3 regions of the Kitasatospora sp. NPDC098663 genome follow, and region 2 is predicted to be linked to each of the others. Evidence: riboswitches for the same ligand, from Rfam matches in the RefSeq annotation. Region 2 holds a riboswitch; each other region holds the start of a gene.
The links. Region 2 has a riboswitch for cobalamin ahead of ACIQVZ_RS07450 (HoxN/HupN/NixA family nickel/cobalt transporter). Riboswitches for the same ligand answer to the same signal wherever they lie in the genome.

Region 1 (4,722 bases), on a different contig from region 2:
GCAGGACCTGGTCCTGGTAGTCCTGGGGCTGGGCGGCGAACCACTCCCGGCAGGGCATCGACACCACCCGCACCGCGAGTCCCCCGGCCGCCAGCAGGGTGCGGGCCTCCAGGGCGAGGTGCACCTCGGAGCCCGTCGCGATGAGGATGACGTCCGGCGTCGCGCCGCCCGGAGCCTCGGCCAGGACGTACCCGCCCCGAGCCGCTTCCCGTGCGGGGGCGAACTCGCCGCTGTCGCGGTCGAGGACAGGCAGGTTCTGGCGACTGAGGACCAGTCCGGCCGGGCGGTCGCGGTGTTCGAGGACGGTGCGCCAGCACGCGGTGGTTTCGTTGGCGTCGGCTGGGCGCACGACGTCCAGACCGGGGATGGCCCGCAGTGCGGCCAGGTGTTCGACGGGCTGGTGGGTGGGGCCGTCCTCGCCCAGGCCGATGGAGTCGTGGGTCCAGACGTACGTGACCGGCAGTCGCATCAGGGCGGCCAGCCGGACGGCGGGGCGCATGTAGTCGGAGAAGGTCAGGAACGTGCCGCCGTAGGGGCGGGTCAGGCCGTCCAGGGCGATGCCGTTGAGGATCGCGCCCATGGCGTGTTCACGGATGCCGAAGTGCAGGGTGCGCCCGTAGGGGCCGCCCTTCCAGTTCTTTGTCTGGCGGCCGGTCGGGACGAAGGACGGCTGGCCGACCATGGTGGTGTTGTTGCTGCCGGCCAGGTCGGCGGAGCCGCCCCACAGCTCGGGCAGGACCGGGGCCAGCGCGGTGAGGACCTCGCCCGAGGCGGCGCGGGTGGCCATGCCCTTGGCGTCGGGGGGAAAGGTCGGCAGGACGTCCGCCCAGCCGTCGGGCAGCCGCTGCTCCCGCAGTCGGTCCAGCAGGACGGCGCGCTCGGGGTTCGCCGTGCGCCAGGCCGCGAACCTCTCGTCCCACTCGGCGTGCACCTGCCGGCCGCGGTCGGCGGCCTCGCGTGTGCGGCCCAGGACGTCCTCCTCGACGATGAAGTGCTCTTCGGGGTCGAAGCCCAGCAGCCGCTTGGTGGCGGCGACCTCGTCCTCGCCCAGCGCGGATCCGTGGGCCTTGCCGCTGTCCTGCTTGGTCGGGGCGGGCCAGCCGATCACGGTGCGCAGCATGATCAGCGAAGGGCGGCCGGTCTCCTGCCGGGCGGCGCGGGTGGCCGCCAGGAGCGCGTCGACGTCCTCGACGTAGCGGCCGGTGCGCGTCCAGTCCACGGTCTGCACGTGCCAGCCGTAAGCGGCGTAGCGGGCCGGGACATCCTCGCTGAAGGAGATGTCGGTGTCGTCCTCGATGGAGATGTGGTTGGAGTCGTAGAAGACGATGAGGTCGCCGAGTTCCTGGTGCCCTGCCAGGGAGGCGGCCTCGCCGGTGACGCCCTCCATCAGGTCTCCGTCGGAGGCGATCACGTAGACGTGATGGTCGAAGGGGCTGGTGCCCGCTTCGGCGTCCGGGTCGAGGAGACCGCGTTCGCGGCGGGCGGCCATCGCCATGCCCACCGCGCTGGCCAGGCCCTGGCCCAGCGGGCCGGTGGTCATCTCCACGCCGGGGGTGTGCCGGTGTTCGGGGTGCCCGGGGGTGGCGGAGTCCCAGGTCCGGTAGGCCTGCAGGTCCGAGAGTTCCAGGCCGTAGCCGGCCAGGTAGAGCTGGATGTAGAGGGTCAGGCTGGAGTGGCCGCAGGAGAGCACGAAGCGGTCCCGTCCCAGCCACCGGTCGTCGCCGGGGTCGTGGCGCATGACGTTCTGGAACAGCAGGTACGCCAGTGGGGCCAGGCTCATCGCGGTGCCCGGATGGCCGTTGCCGACCTTCTGCACCGCGTCGGCGGCCAGCAGCCGCACGGTGTCCACCGCCCGCGCGTCGACCTCGTCCCACCCTGCCCGCCCTGCCACCGGATCCGCGAGGGATTCGTCGCGCCGCGCGGTAGCGTCGTTCTGGTCGTTCGCCATGCCGTTGCTCCTTCGTCTCGGCTTGTCGTCCATCGTTCCTGCGGCACTGGGCGGGCACGACCGCCGGGCCGTCGCCCGCGTGGTTGCTGGTGATGTACGAACTATGCCCAGGGGTGGCGCGCTGTCCGGCACGACACACCCTTTCGGTGAGCCGCTCCGCCTCGTCGCTTGCCCCCGAAGTGGGGGAACACACCCCTGACCACCCGTCGCAGGTCCGCGGGAGGGCGTGCGCGGGCCCCCCTTCGACGGCACGGTGCCTCCGCCGCCGAGCAGGGTCGGTGACGGCGTGCTCGATCCGCTCGACGCCGACGACCGGCCACGTCTCCGCCCGCACCTGAGACCCCTGGCCGGGCCCCGTGGCCGATCCCTCCCGCAACCCCGGGAACGGTCCAGACGATCATCCCTTGGGCTGGCCAGCACCGACCTGACCACGCCTGATACCTTTCCATCGCCGTGGTGTACGGGAAACCGGTCTGAGTCCGGTGCGGCCCTCGCCACTGTTGCCGCGGAGTTCCGCGGCCCTCGCTGACCGGCTTTTCCAGCGGTCAGGGCCACTGGGCGGGCTGGAAGAGCCGTCCGGGAAGGTCGGCCGCGGCGTGTCGATGCGGAAGCCAGGAGACCGGCCACGGCGCTACATGTTCCACGAGGGTTTTGGAGAACACGTGCCCAGCGGTCTGCCGCATCCGTTCCGTTCCATATGTTCCGTACGTCCCACAGGTCCGATACGTGTCGGCCGGACGGTCGCGGCCGTCCTGTTCGTCGGCATGCTCGGAGCCTGCACGGGCGCCCCCGCGCCCGCCACGTCCGGCGGGACGACCGGAACTGCCGCGCCGGTCAGCGTCGACAACTGCGGGACCACCGTCACGGTCGGCGCGCCGCCCGACCGGCTGGTGACGCTCAACCAGGGTGCCACCGAAGTGGCCCTGGCCCTCGGCCTGCAGTCCCGCATGGCCGGTACCGCCTACCTCGACGACTCCGTCCCGGAGAAGTGGAAGGCGGCCTACGACTCCGTCCCGGTGCTCTCCAAGGACTACCCGACGAAGGAGAAGCTCCTCGCGGCCCGTCCCGACTTCCTGTACGCCTCCTACTCCAGCGCGTTCACCGACAAGGTCGCGGGCACCCGGGAGGAACTGCGCGGCCAGGGCATCCCGTCGTACCTGTCCCCGTTCGGCTGCTCGGACAAGAGCCAGGTGGCGCCGACGACCTGGCAGGCGGTGTGGGGCGAACTGAACGACGTCGCCAAGGTCTTCGGTGTCACGGAGCGGGCCACCGCGATCCGGCAGCAGCAGGAGCAGCAGCTGGCCCAGTTGACGGCGACGGCCGCGGGCAAGGACCTGAAGGTCCTGTGGTTCGACTCGGACACCAAGGCGCCGTTCGTCGGCGCCGGCCACGGCGGACCTCAACTCGTGCTCGACGCCGTGGGCGCCCGCAACGTCTTCGCGGACCTGCCCGGTGGCTGGCAGAACGTGAGCTGGGAGAAGGTCGTCGCGGCGGACCCGGACGCCATCGTGCTCGCGGACGCCGGCTGGGACACGGCCCAGTCCAAGATCGACTACTTGGCGAACGACCCGGTGCTGAGCAAGCTCACCGCCGTGCAGCGCAAGGCCTTCGTGGTGGTGCCGTTCTCGGAGTCGACTCCCGGCGTGCTGCTCGCCGACGGCGCCGCCAAGGTGTCCGCGGGACTGGGCCAACTGCACCCGGGTTCATGACCACCGCGCCCCACCCCGTCGCGCGGCGCTCCGGTCAGGGCCGCGCGACGGCGGCCCTGGCCGTCGGTGCGGCCCTGCTCCTGGCCACCGTGCTCCTCGGCCTGGCCGTGGGCTCGCAACACGAACCGGTCCGGACGGTGATCGACGTCGTCCTGCGCCGTCTCGGGCTGGGCGACCCGAACGTCACGCTGCTGGACGACCAGATCGTCTGGCAGCTGCGGCTGCCCCGGGTCCTGGGAGCGGCCGCCACCGGCGCCGGCCTCGCGGTCTGCGGCGCGGTGCTGCAGACGCTGACCGGCAACGACCTGGCCGATCCCTTCCTGCTCGGGATCTCCGACGGAGCCGCCGCCGGCGCGGTCACCGTGATCGTCCTCGGCGTCGGCGTGTCCGGCGCCGTGGGCACCGGCGCGGTCGCGACGGCGGCCTTCGCCGGTGCCCTGCTCGCCGCCGTCGTCGTCCTGGCACTGGCCGGCGCCCGCACCCGATCGCTACCGACCACCCGGACCGTGCTCGCCGGCATCGCGGTGGGACAGATGTGCGGGGCCTACACCTCGTTCGTGGTGATGGTCCTCGGGGACCGCAACGCGGCGCGCGGTGTCATGGAGTGGACGCTGGGCTCGGTCGCCGGCGTGCGGTGGCCCACCGCCGTCTTCCTGACCGCGGTCGCGCTGGCCGGTGTCACGGTCCTGGCCTCCTCGGCCCGCGACCTGGACGCCTTCGCCTTCGGCGAGACCGCCGCCCGCTCCCTCGGCGTCCACGTCGAGCGCACCCGCTGGGTCCTCGTCGCCACCGCCGCCCTGGTGACCGCGTGCCTGGTCGCCCACACCGGCGTCATCGGGTTCCTCGGCCTGGTCGTACCGCATGTCGTCCGGCTCGTCTGCGGCCCGCGCCACGCCCTCCTGCTGCCCGTGTCGGCACTGGTGGGCGCGTCCCTCCTGGTGGGCAGCGACATCGTGGCGCGCTCGGTCCTCCCCGACCGGGAGATCCCCGTCGGCGTCATCACGGCCGGACTCGGAGCGCCCTTCTTCGCCTGGCTGCTGTGGCGCCAGGGGCGGGCCGACGGGA
Region 2 (4,722 bases):
TGCTGCTGCCGAACCGACTGAGTCATGGGTCTGCTCCCCAGGGGTGCTCGTTGCGAAGGTTGTGAGGTGTCTCACCGCGAGGGCGAGTGGGCGGCCGGGCGGTGCCGGGCGGCGGCGGAACACCGCAGGACGTGGACGCCCGGACAGCCTGCCCGGCCGCGACCGACCTGGTGTTTCGCCGCTGTCCTGCGCACCTCCCGGCCGCACCACCGACTCTGGCACCCGGCGAAGCCGCCGTCACCGATGGACCACTGCCAACTTCTGCGAACGGTCCCCGGCGAATCTGCGAAGGTTGCGACGACGCGACCTCTCGCCGTGCGGCTAGGCTTCCCGCACCAGGCCCTGTCCGGCAAGATCGGCTAGGTGGGCCGACGGCCGGTGAGGGGAGAACGACACGATGGGAAAGGCTTTCGCCGGCGCCCGGCTGCGCCGCCTGCGCGAGGAACGCGGACTCAGCCAGGCCGCCCTCGCCCGGCTGATCGACCTGTCACCCAGCTACCTCAACCAGCTGGAGCACGACGCCCGCCCGCTCACCGTGCCCGTGCTGCTGCGCCTCACCGAGGCCTTCGGCGTCGAGGCCGGGTACTTCGCCCCGCCCGGCAGCGCCCGGCTCACCGCCGAACTGCGCGACGCGCTCGGCGAGGAGCTCGCGGCCGGACGGGTCACCGCCGGGGACCTCGACGAGGTGGCCGCCCGCCTGCCCGCCGTGGCGCGGCTGCTGATGGACCTCGGCCGCGGCCGACGGGCGGTGTCCGAGCAGCTCGCCGTCCTCGCGGGGGACCGCGGCCCGGCGCCCGACACCCTCACCCCGCACGAACAGGTCCGCGAGTTCTTCTACCGCCGCCAGAACTACCTCCACGAACTCGACACCGCGGCCGAGGAGTTGGCCGCAACCATCGGCCTGCGGCGCGGCGAGGTCAGGGCGGTGCTGGCCGACCGGCTCGCCTCCGGCCACGGCGTACGGACCGCCGCCGGAGGCGAGCACCTGCACCGGTACGACCCGCGCAGCAGGATCCTGAGCCTGTCGGACCGGCTGCGCCCGGGCCAGCAGGCGTTCCGGATGGCCACCCAACTCGCCTACCTGGAACACGATCGGCTGCTGTCCGAACTCGCGGCCCAGGACAGCCCCGAAGGCTCCACCGCCTGGTCGCTCACCCGGATCGGCCTGGCCAACTACTTCGCCGCCGCCCTCGTGCTGCCGTACGCCGCCTTCCACGCCGAGGCCGAATCGGCGCGCTACGACATCGAGCACCTCGCCGACCACTTCGGCGTCGGCTACGAGACGGTCTGCCACCGGCTCAGCACCCTCCAGCGGCCCCGGCTGCGCGGCGTACCGTTCTCCTTCGTCCGGGTCGACCGGGCCGGCAACGTCTCCAAGCGCCAGTCCGCGACCGACTTCCACTTCTCCCGCACCGGCGGCACCTGCCCGCTGTGGAACGTCTACGAGTCCTTCGCCGCCCCCGGCCGGGTCCACGTCCAGGTCGCCGCCATGCCCGACGGCCGGCGCTACCTCTGGACCGCCCGCGCCGTCACCCGCTCACCCGGCGGCTGGGGCCGCCCCGGCAAGACCTTCGCCATCGGCCTCGGCTGCGAACTCCGCCACGCCGCACGGCTCGTGTACTCGGCGGGACTGGACCTCGGCGACGTGGCGGCCGCCACCCCGATCGGGCTCGGCTGCAAGGTGTGCGAACGCCCGGCGTGCCCCCAGCGCGCCGCGCCCGCCATCGGCCGGCCGCTGGCGCTCGACGAGCACACCAGCACCTTCGTCCCGTACCCGGCACTACCCGACCCCCGGCGCTGAAGGCCGGGGGCGCAACTCCACTGCCGCGACCGTCTGCGGGCAGACCGCCGGGGGTGTCGACGATCGTCGACACCCCCGGGAACCGCCGGAACCGGGCGGGCGGGTCAGCCGGTCTTCTCGACGCGGGTGGCCCAGCGCTGCTCGACGTTGCTGAAGCGCCAGTAGGCGAGTGCGCAGGCCCAGACGACGACGAACATGCCGACGAGGATGTAGCCGACGTTGTCGAGGCTGATGTCGGCGATCCAGCCGGTGACCGGGTCGGTGAGGTCGAGCTTCTCGTGCAGCACGCCGACCAGTTCGATGGTGCCGATGACGAAGGCGACGGCGATGGACAGGCCGGTGATGGTGAGGTTGTAGTAGACCTTGCGGACCGGGTTGGAGAACGCCCAGTGGTAGGCGAAGTTCATGAAGGTGCCGTCGAGGGTGTCGAACAGGCTCATGCCGCAGGCGAAGAGCAACGGCAGGCAGATGATGGCGTACCAGGGCAGGCCGGAGGCGGCGCCGGAGCCGGCCATCACCATCAGGGCGACCTCGGTGGCGGTGTCGAAGCCGAGGCCGAAGAGCACGCCGACCGGGTACATCTGGCCGGGGCGGCGGATGGACTTGGTGAGCTTGCCGAGGATGCGGTTCATGAAGCCGCGCTCGTCGAGGTGCTTCTCCAGCTGCTTCTCGTCGAACTGGCCGGCCCGCATGGCCTTGTAGACCTTGTAGATGCCGGCCAGGGCGATCAGGTTGAGCGCGGCGATGAGGTAGAGGAAGGTGCCGGAGACGCTGGTGCCGATGACGCCGAGCCACTGGTGGGCGGTGGACTTGTCATCGACCAGGGTGCCGGCGATCTGGGCGCCGCCGGCGACCAGGGCGGCCATCGCCATGACGATGCTGGAGTGGCCGAGGGCGAACCAGAAGCCGACCGAGACCGGGCGCTGGCCGTCGGCCATCAGCTTGCGGGTGGTGTTGTCGATGGCGGCGATGTGGTCGGCGTCGAAGGCGTGCCGCATGCCGAGGGTGTAGGCGGTGATGCCGAGGCCGACGCCGAAGGCCTGGTTGCCGATCGTGTAGTGGTTGGGCGCGACGAGCAGGAACAGCATGCCGAAGGCGACCACGTGCATGGCGAGGATGACGCCGAGCAGGCTGGCGGTGCGGACGGTGTCCTGGCGCCGCCAGCGCGGGGGCAGGGGCAGGGCGGATGACGGGGTGTCGTCGGTGAGGGTCATGACGGGCGGCCTCTCCAGCTCCTCGATGGGGGCACCCCCGGTGAGGTCGGGGGAGTCGTGCGCGCCGTGGCCGGTCTCCTGACTGGGGGATGGACAGTTCTGCCCGCGTCCGGGCAGGGCTGAGCGCACCCCGCGGCTCGTCTTCCCGTGCGCCGTACGGCACCGGTGACTGCCCGCAGTGGCTGCGGGCGCGCCGGGGGCACTTCCCGTTCACAGTGGCGAGGGCCGCGCCGGATTGGGCCCCTGAGGAGCTGTCACCGGACTTCCCGAACACCACGGCGGGGAACACCGTAGGGGCTCGGACAGCCAGTCGACAAGGCTGCGCAGTTGCGCATATGTTGCAATAACGCAAAGTGCTGACAAAGCCGTGACGAGGGGGAAGGGCAGCACATGCCCGAGGCAATCGATGCCCGAGCGGTCCAGGCGGCCGCCGCTGCGGTGGCCGACCGTGACCGGCTGCGTTCCGTGGCCGAGCGGTTCGCGCTGCTGGCCGAGCCCGGAAGACTGGCCCTGCTGGCGGCGATGCACGCTGCCGGACCGATCCCGGTCTCCGACCTCGCCGGCGCCTGCGGCATCAGCCCGACCGCCGTCTCCCAGACCCTCCGCATCCTGAGGGCCTCCGGCGTGGTCTCGGCCGAGCGGGACGGGCGGGTGGTCCGGTACCGGCTTCGTGACCCGGGCATCGCCCGGCTCCTCGACGAGACCCTGCCGAGGCGCGCCTGAGCGCGAGCGCCCGCTGAGCGTGCTGTCCCGGTGAGGTCCGGTCGCCTGGTCGGTGGTGCCGAAGGGCCTCCCCGTCTCCCGGCCGGAACCGGGCCGGGGAGGCCGGGGGGCGTCAGCGCTGGGCGGTCAGGGGCGCGTAGGCGTCGGGGCGGCGGGTGGTGTTGAAGGGGAAGAGCTCGAGCCAGTCGTGGCGCTGGTCGAGGTCGAGGTCGGCGACCAGGACGGCGGCCTCGTCGCGCGGTGCCCGGGCGAGCACGCGGCCGTACGGGTCGACGATGAACGAGCTGCCGTAGAAGGTGAGTTCGCCCTCGGTGCCGATGCGGTTGGGGACGACCATGAAGGTGGCGTTGGCGATGGCGTTGCCGGTGATGACCTGCTGCCACAGCGGCTGGGTGTCGAAGCCGGGGTGGCCCGGCTCGGAGCCGATGGCGGTCGGGTAGACGAGCACGTCGGCGCCGGCGAGGGAGTAGGCGCGGGCGAGCTCGGGGAACCACTGGTCCCAGCAGGTTGGCAGGCCGACGGCGGCGTCGCCCACCTCGGCGAGGGGGAAGGCGTCCTCGCCGGCCGGGCCCTGGCGGAACCAGGTGTCCTCGTAGTAGCCCTCGGTCACGGGGATGTGCAGCTTGCGGGTGCGCTGCACCAGGGTGCCGTCGGGGGCGACGAGGATCGCGGTGTTGTAGCCGAGGCCGTCGGGGCCGTCCGGCCCGTCGGCCTTCTCGAAGAGCGAGGCGTGCACGTGGATGCCGTGCTCGCGGGCGGCGGCCGCGGCGAACGCGAAGGTCGGGCCGGTGCGCAGGTCCTCGGGCTCGACGGCCTGCGGGTGGTCGGACTGGCGCAGCACGGCGAAGTACGGGGAGAGCGTGAGCTCCTGGAGCGCGACGAGGGCGGCGCCCTGCTCGGCGGCGAGGCGGATTCCCTCCAGCAGGCCGGCCCGGTGCTGCTCGGGGTCCGCGTGCCAGCGCTGCTGGACGAGGGCGACCCGCA
Region 3 (4,722 bases), on a different contig from region 2:
GAGGTCGCCGTCAAGCGGCGCGACATCGGCATGGTCTTCCAGCGCTTCAACCTGTTCCCGCACATGACGGCCGTCGAGAACGTCATGGAGGCCCCGGTCCAGGTCAAGGGCGAGAGCAAGGCCGCCGCCCGGGAGCGGGCGATGGTCCTGCTGGAGCGGGTCGGCCTCGCCGACAAGGCGAAGAACTACCCCTCCCAGCTCTCCGGCGGCCAGCAGCAGCGCGTCGCGATCGCCCGGGCGCTGGCCATGAAGCCCAAGCTGATGCTGTTCGACGAGCCCACCTCGGCGCTCGACCCCGAACTGGTCGGCGACGTCCTCGACGTCATGCGAGGCCTCGCCGAGGAGGGCATGACCATGGTGGTCGTCACCCACGAGATGGGCTTCGCCCGCGAGGTCGGCGACGCGCTGGTGTTCATGGACGGCGGCGTGGTGGTCGAGTCCGGCAACCCGCGCGAGGTGCTCACCGACCCCCGGCACGAGCGCACCCGCGCCTTCCTCTCCAAGGTGCTGTAGAACCGTACCGACCGGCGCCCGGCAGGATGCTCCTGTCGGGCGCCGACGCTTTCCCCACCCAGGTAATAGGCTGGACGCAATCAGCCCGTTACCGACCTTCTGGAAGGACCTCCGTGGAGCTCGCCTCGTACGCCGATCTCGCCGTTCGGCTGGTGAACACCGAGGAGCCCGAGCGCGGCACCGACACGCTGACGTCCGTGGACGCGGTGCGCGGCCTGTTCTCCGACTCCTCACGGGCCGCCACCCAGGCCGACGAGTCCGACCTGCCCCGGCTGCGGGCGGTCCGGACCAGGCTGCGCGGGGTCTTCGAGGCCGCCGCCGAGGGCGACGAGATCCGGGGCGTCGACCTGCTGAACAGCCTGCTGATGGAGTACCCGGTCAGCCCGCTGGTCTCCGGGCACGACTACCTCGACGACGCCGGCCGGCCGCGCTGGCACCTGCACCTGGCCGACAACTCGCCGACCGCCACCGCGCACTTCAGCGCGGTCGCCTGCATGGGCCTGGCCGTCCACCTGACCGAGCTGGGCGCCGACCGGCTCGGCATCTGCCAGGCCGCACCCTGCCGCAACGCCTACCTGGACACCTCGACCAACCGCTCCCGCCGCTACTGCTCGGACCGCTGCGCGACCCGCGCCAACGTCGCCGCGTACCGGGCCCGCAAGCGCCAGGAGGCCGAGGCCGCGGCACTCGGCGCCGCCGGCTAGGCCCAATGCCAGTGACTTTGGGCCTAGGTCCGGGCCGGGCTCAGGGGATCAGAGCTGCTCCGCCCAGACGCCCAGGCGGCGGGCCAGGCCCGGCACCCGGGCCAGCCGGGTGCTCAGCAGCAGCCGCTCCAGCCGCCGCCCCGGCGCCAGCCAGGCCGGGCGCGGGCGCAGCCGCAGCAGCACCCGGCCGAGCACCAGCTCGTCCGGGACCGGGCCGTAGCTGCGGCTGTCGCTGTCCACCGGGCGGTTGTCGGACAGCAGCCACCAGCCCCTCGGACGCCGCTCGGCGGCCCGCTTCACCACCAGCAGGTCCTGCTGGAAGGGGTGCCGGAAGAGCACCACCGCGCCGGGCCGGATCGGCGCGCCGTAGCGCACCAGCAGTTGGTCGCCCTCGCGCAGGGTCGGGACCATCGACGGGCCCGCCACGTCGACCAGCCCGAACGGCACCGCGCCGCCGCCCCGGCCCCGCCCCCGGGGTTCCGTGCCCGCCGGTTCCGTGCCCGCCGGTTCCGTGCTCCGCGCCACGACTCCTCCTCCCGGACCGCCCGGTCCCAGTCTGCCGTACGGACCGTCACCCCGTTCGATCCGTTCGGTGTCCGGATTACCCCGGTTCCGGGTCCGCCTTTTGCCCTAGGCCCACCGCCCGATCGCGAAACCCCGGGTGCGGAAGGGTAATCTCGGGCGCGGGAAGACGATCTAAGGAAGGACTCCCATGTTCTCTCGTCTGTTTGCACCGCGCGCCACCGCCCACGCCCACTGTGACCTGCCCTGCGGCGTGTACGACCCGGCGCAGGCCCGGATCGAGGCCGAGTCGGTCAAGGGCACCCAGGAGAAGTACCAGGCCAACGAGGACCCGGCTTTCCGCACCCGCGCCCTGATCATCAAGGAGCAGCGTGCCGAGGCCGTCAAGCACCACATCTCGGTGCTGTGGAGCGACTACTTCAAGGCCCCGCACTTCGAGAAGTACCCGCAGCTGCACCAGCTGATCAACGACACCCTGAAGGCCGCCTCGGCCGCCAAGGCGTCCACCGACCCCGCCACCGGCCAGGCCCTGCTGGACCTGATCGCCGAGGTCGACAAGATCTTCTGGGAGACCAAGCAGGCCTGAGCCTGACGCGTCGCCACCCGACCGCCCCCGTCCGCAAGCCCGGACGGGGGCGGTCGTGCGTCCACGCCCCACCCGGGCCCGGTAAGGGTTGCCTAGCCTGAGTGGCTGTTATGCTGCCAGGGCGTCCGAGGGGGAAGTCCGGTGTGAATCCGGCGCTGACCCGCAACGGTGAGCACGGCCCCTGGGGCCGTGCCAGCCCGATCGCCCCCGGCCGCTGAACTCCCGACAACTCGCCGTGGACTGCGAGGGGATGGCGCCCGGGCCCGCACCCGACCGGTGCCGCCCCCGCGCACCCGCGGCCCGAGGCAAGGCGCACCGTGAGCAGCACCGCAGCCGCGGGCAGTGGCGCAACGAGCCCGCCCGCCCGCCGAATACCCGCCCTCCCGCTCGCCGTCGGCCTGGCCGCCGCCCTGCTGCTCTCGCTGCTCTGCGGCGTGGCGCTGGGCGCCTCCGGGATCGGCCTGCCCCGCGCCCTGCGGCTGCTGGCCGCCGGGCTGACGGGCGGACGGCTGGAGGCGGACGAGGCCGCCGCCTACGCGATCGTCTGGGAGATCCGGCTGCCGCGCACCGTACTGGCCGCCGTGGTCGGCGCCGGGCTGGCCGCCACCGGCGTCGCCGTCCAGGCCCTGGTGCGCAACGCGCTGGCCGACCCGTTCGTGCTCGGCATCTCCTCCGGCGCGGCCGTCGGCGCCAACGCCGTGCTGCTGCTCGGCGCCTTCGCCTCGCTCGGGGTGTGGGCGATCTCGGCCTCCGCGTTCGGCTCGGCGCTGGTCGCCATGGTGCTGGTCTACCTCGCGGCGCGGACGGCCTACGGGCTCACCCCGCTGCGGCTGGTGCTCACCGGCACCGCGCTCTCCTACGGCTTCTCCGCCGTCACCGCGCTGATGGTCTTCGCGGCCGCCCGCGGCGAGGCCGCCCGGGACGCCATGATGTGGCTGCTCGGCAGCCTCGGCGGCGCCACCTGGGGCTCGGTGCCGATCGCCGCCGCCACCGTGCTGGCCGGCGTGGCGTATCTGGCCTGCTCCGCCGGCCGGCTGGACGCGCTCGCCATGGGCGACGAGACGGCCGCCTCGCTGGGCGTGGACCCGGACCGGCTGCGCCGCGAGCTGTTCGTGGTGACCGCCGCCGTCACCGGCACGGTGGTGGCCGTCAGCGGGGCGATCGGCTTCGTCGGGCTGATGGTGCCGCACCTGGCCCGGATGCTGGTCGGCGCCGGGCACCGCCGGGTGCTGCTGGTCGCGCCGCTCGCCGGGGCGCTGCTGCTGGTCTGGGTGGACATCGTCTCGCGCACCCTGCTGGCGCCCGCCGAACTGCCGGTCGGGGTGGTCACCGCAGTGCTCGGGGTGCCCTGTTTCCTGCTGCTGATGCGCCGTCGCGGCTATTCCTTCGGAGGCCGCTGATGGATCTCGCCCTGGACTCCGTCTCGGTCGAGCTGGCCGGCGCCCGGCTGGTCCACGACGTCGCCCTGGACGCCGCCGCCGGGCAGGTGGTCGGGCTGGTCGGGCCCAACGGCAGCGGCAAGTCGACGCTGCTGCGCTGCGTCTACCGGGCGCTGCGGCCGGCCGCCGGGGCCGTCCGGCTGGACGGCGCGGACCTGCACGCGCTGACCGCGCGCGAGGCCGCCAGGCGGGTGGCCGCACTCCCCCAGGAGCACTCCGCCGAGTTCGACTTCACGGTGGCCGAGGTGGTCGCCATGGGCCGGCTGCCGCACCGGCGCGGCCTGGGCGGCCCGGGCGCGGACGACCACGCGCGCTGCACCGAGGCGCTGCGCAAGGTCGGCGCCGAGCAGTTGGCCGGGCGGGGCTTCCTGAGCCTGTCCGGCGGCGAGAAGCAGCGGGTGCTGATCGCCCGCGCGCTGGTCCAGGAGCCCCGGCTGCTGGTGCTGGACGAGCCCACCAACCACCTGGACATCGGCCACCAGCTGGACGTGCTGGCGCTGGTCCGGGAGGCCGGCCCGACGGTGCTCACCGCGCTGCACGACCTCAACCTGGCGGCCGGCCACTGCGACCTGCTGTACGTGCTGCGGGCCGGCCGGATCGTCGCCTCGGGGCCGCCCGCCGAGGTGCTCCGACCCGCCCTGCTGGCCGAGGTGTTCGGCGTCCGGGCCACCCCCGTCCGGCACCCGGCGACCGGCGCCGTCCAACTGCTCTTCGACCGGATCTGACCCACCCCCCGAAGGAACCCCCGTGCGCACCAAGGCCGTTGCCATCACCGCCCTGCTCACCCTCGGGCTCACCGCCTGCGGCGCCGAGATCGCCCCGAGCGGCGACGCCACCGCCGCCTCCGCCCACTACCCGGTGACCGTGGAGAACTGCGGCACCAAACTCACCTTCCCGCAGAAGCCCGCCCGGACGGTGACCAACGACGTCGGCATCACCGAGCTGATGCTCGCCCTCG

Region 1: linked by a shared signal. The riboswitch ahead of ACIQVZ_RS20175 (ABC transporter substrate-binding protein) and the one ahead of ACIQVZ_RS07450 (HoxN/HupN/NixA family nickel/cobalt transporter) in region 2 are both predicted to bind cobalamin.
Region 3: linked by a shared signal. The riboswitch ahead of ACIQVZ_RS17105 (FecCD family ABC transporter permease) and the one ahead of ACIQVZ_RS07450 (HoxN/HupN/NixA family nickel/cobalt transporter) in region 2 are both predicted to bind cobalamin.

Annotation. Positions count from the first base shown of each region.
Region 1 is NZ_JBIWAP010000017.1:90,001-94,722, reverse strand. It holds gene tkt (transketolase) at 1-1,948, opposite strand, end outside; cobalamin riboswitch at 2,386-2,591, shown strand; gene ACIQVZ_RS20175 (ABC transporter substrate-binding protein) at 2,713-3,657, shown strand; gene ACIQVZ_RS20170 (iron chelate uptake ABC transporter family permease subunit) at 3,654-4,722, shown strand, end outside.
Region 2 is NZ_JBIWAP010000005.1:157,927-162,648, reverse strand. It holds gene aceA (isocitrate lyase) at 1-26, opposite strand, end outside; gene ACIQVZ_RS07455 (short-chain fatty acyl-CoA regulator family protein) at 398-1,801, shown strand; gene ACIQVZ_RS07450 (HoxN/HupN/NixA family nickel/cobalt transporter) at 1,906-3,015, opposite strand; cobalamin riboswitch at 3,066-3,308, opposite strand; gene ACIQVZ_RS07445 (ArsR/SmtB family transcription factor) at 3,406-3,738, shown strand; gene ACIQVZ_RS07440 (nitrilase-related carbon-nitrogen hydrolase) at 3,851-4,722, opposite strand, start outside.
Region 3 is NZ_JBIWAP010000013.1:194,674-199,395, forward strand. It holds gene ACIQVZ_RS17085 (amino acid ABC transporter ATP-binding protein) at 1-513, shown strand, start outside; gene ACIQVZ_RS17090 (CGNR zinc finger domain-containing protein) at 627-1,217, shown strand; gene sodX (nickel-type superoxide dismutase maturation protease) at 1,266-1,628, opposite strand; gene sodN (superoxide dismutase, Ni) at 1,930-2,325, shown strand; cobalamin riboswitch at 2,414-2,553, shown strand; gene ACIQVZ_RS17105 (FecCD family ABC transporter permease) at 2,643-3,725, shown strand; gene ACIQVZ_RS17110 (ABC transporter ATP-binding protein) at 3,725-4,489, shown strand; gene ACIQVZ_RS17115 (ABC transporter substrate-binding protein) at 4,512-4,722, shown strand, end outside.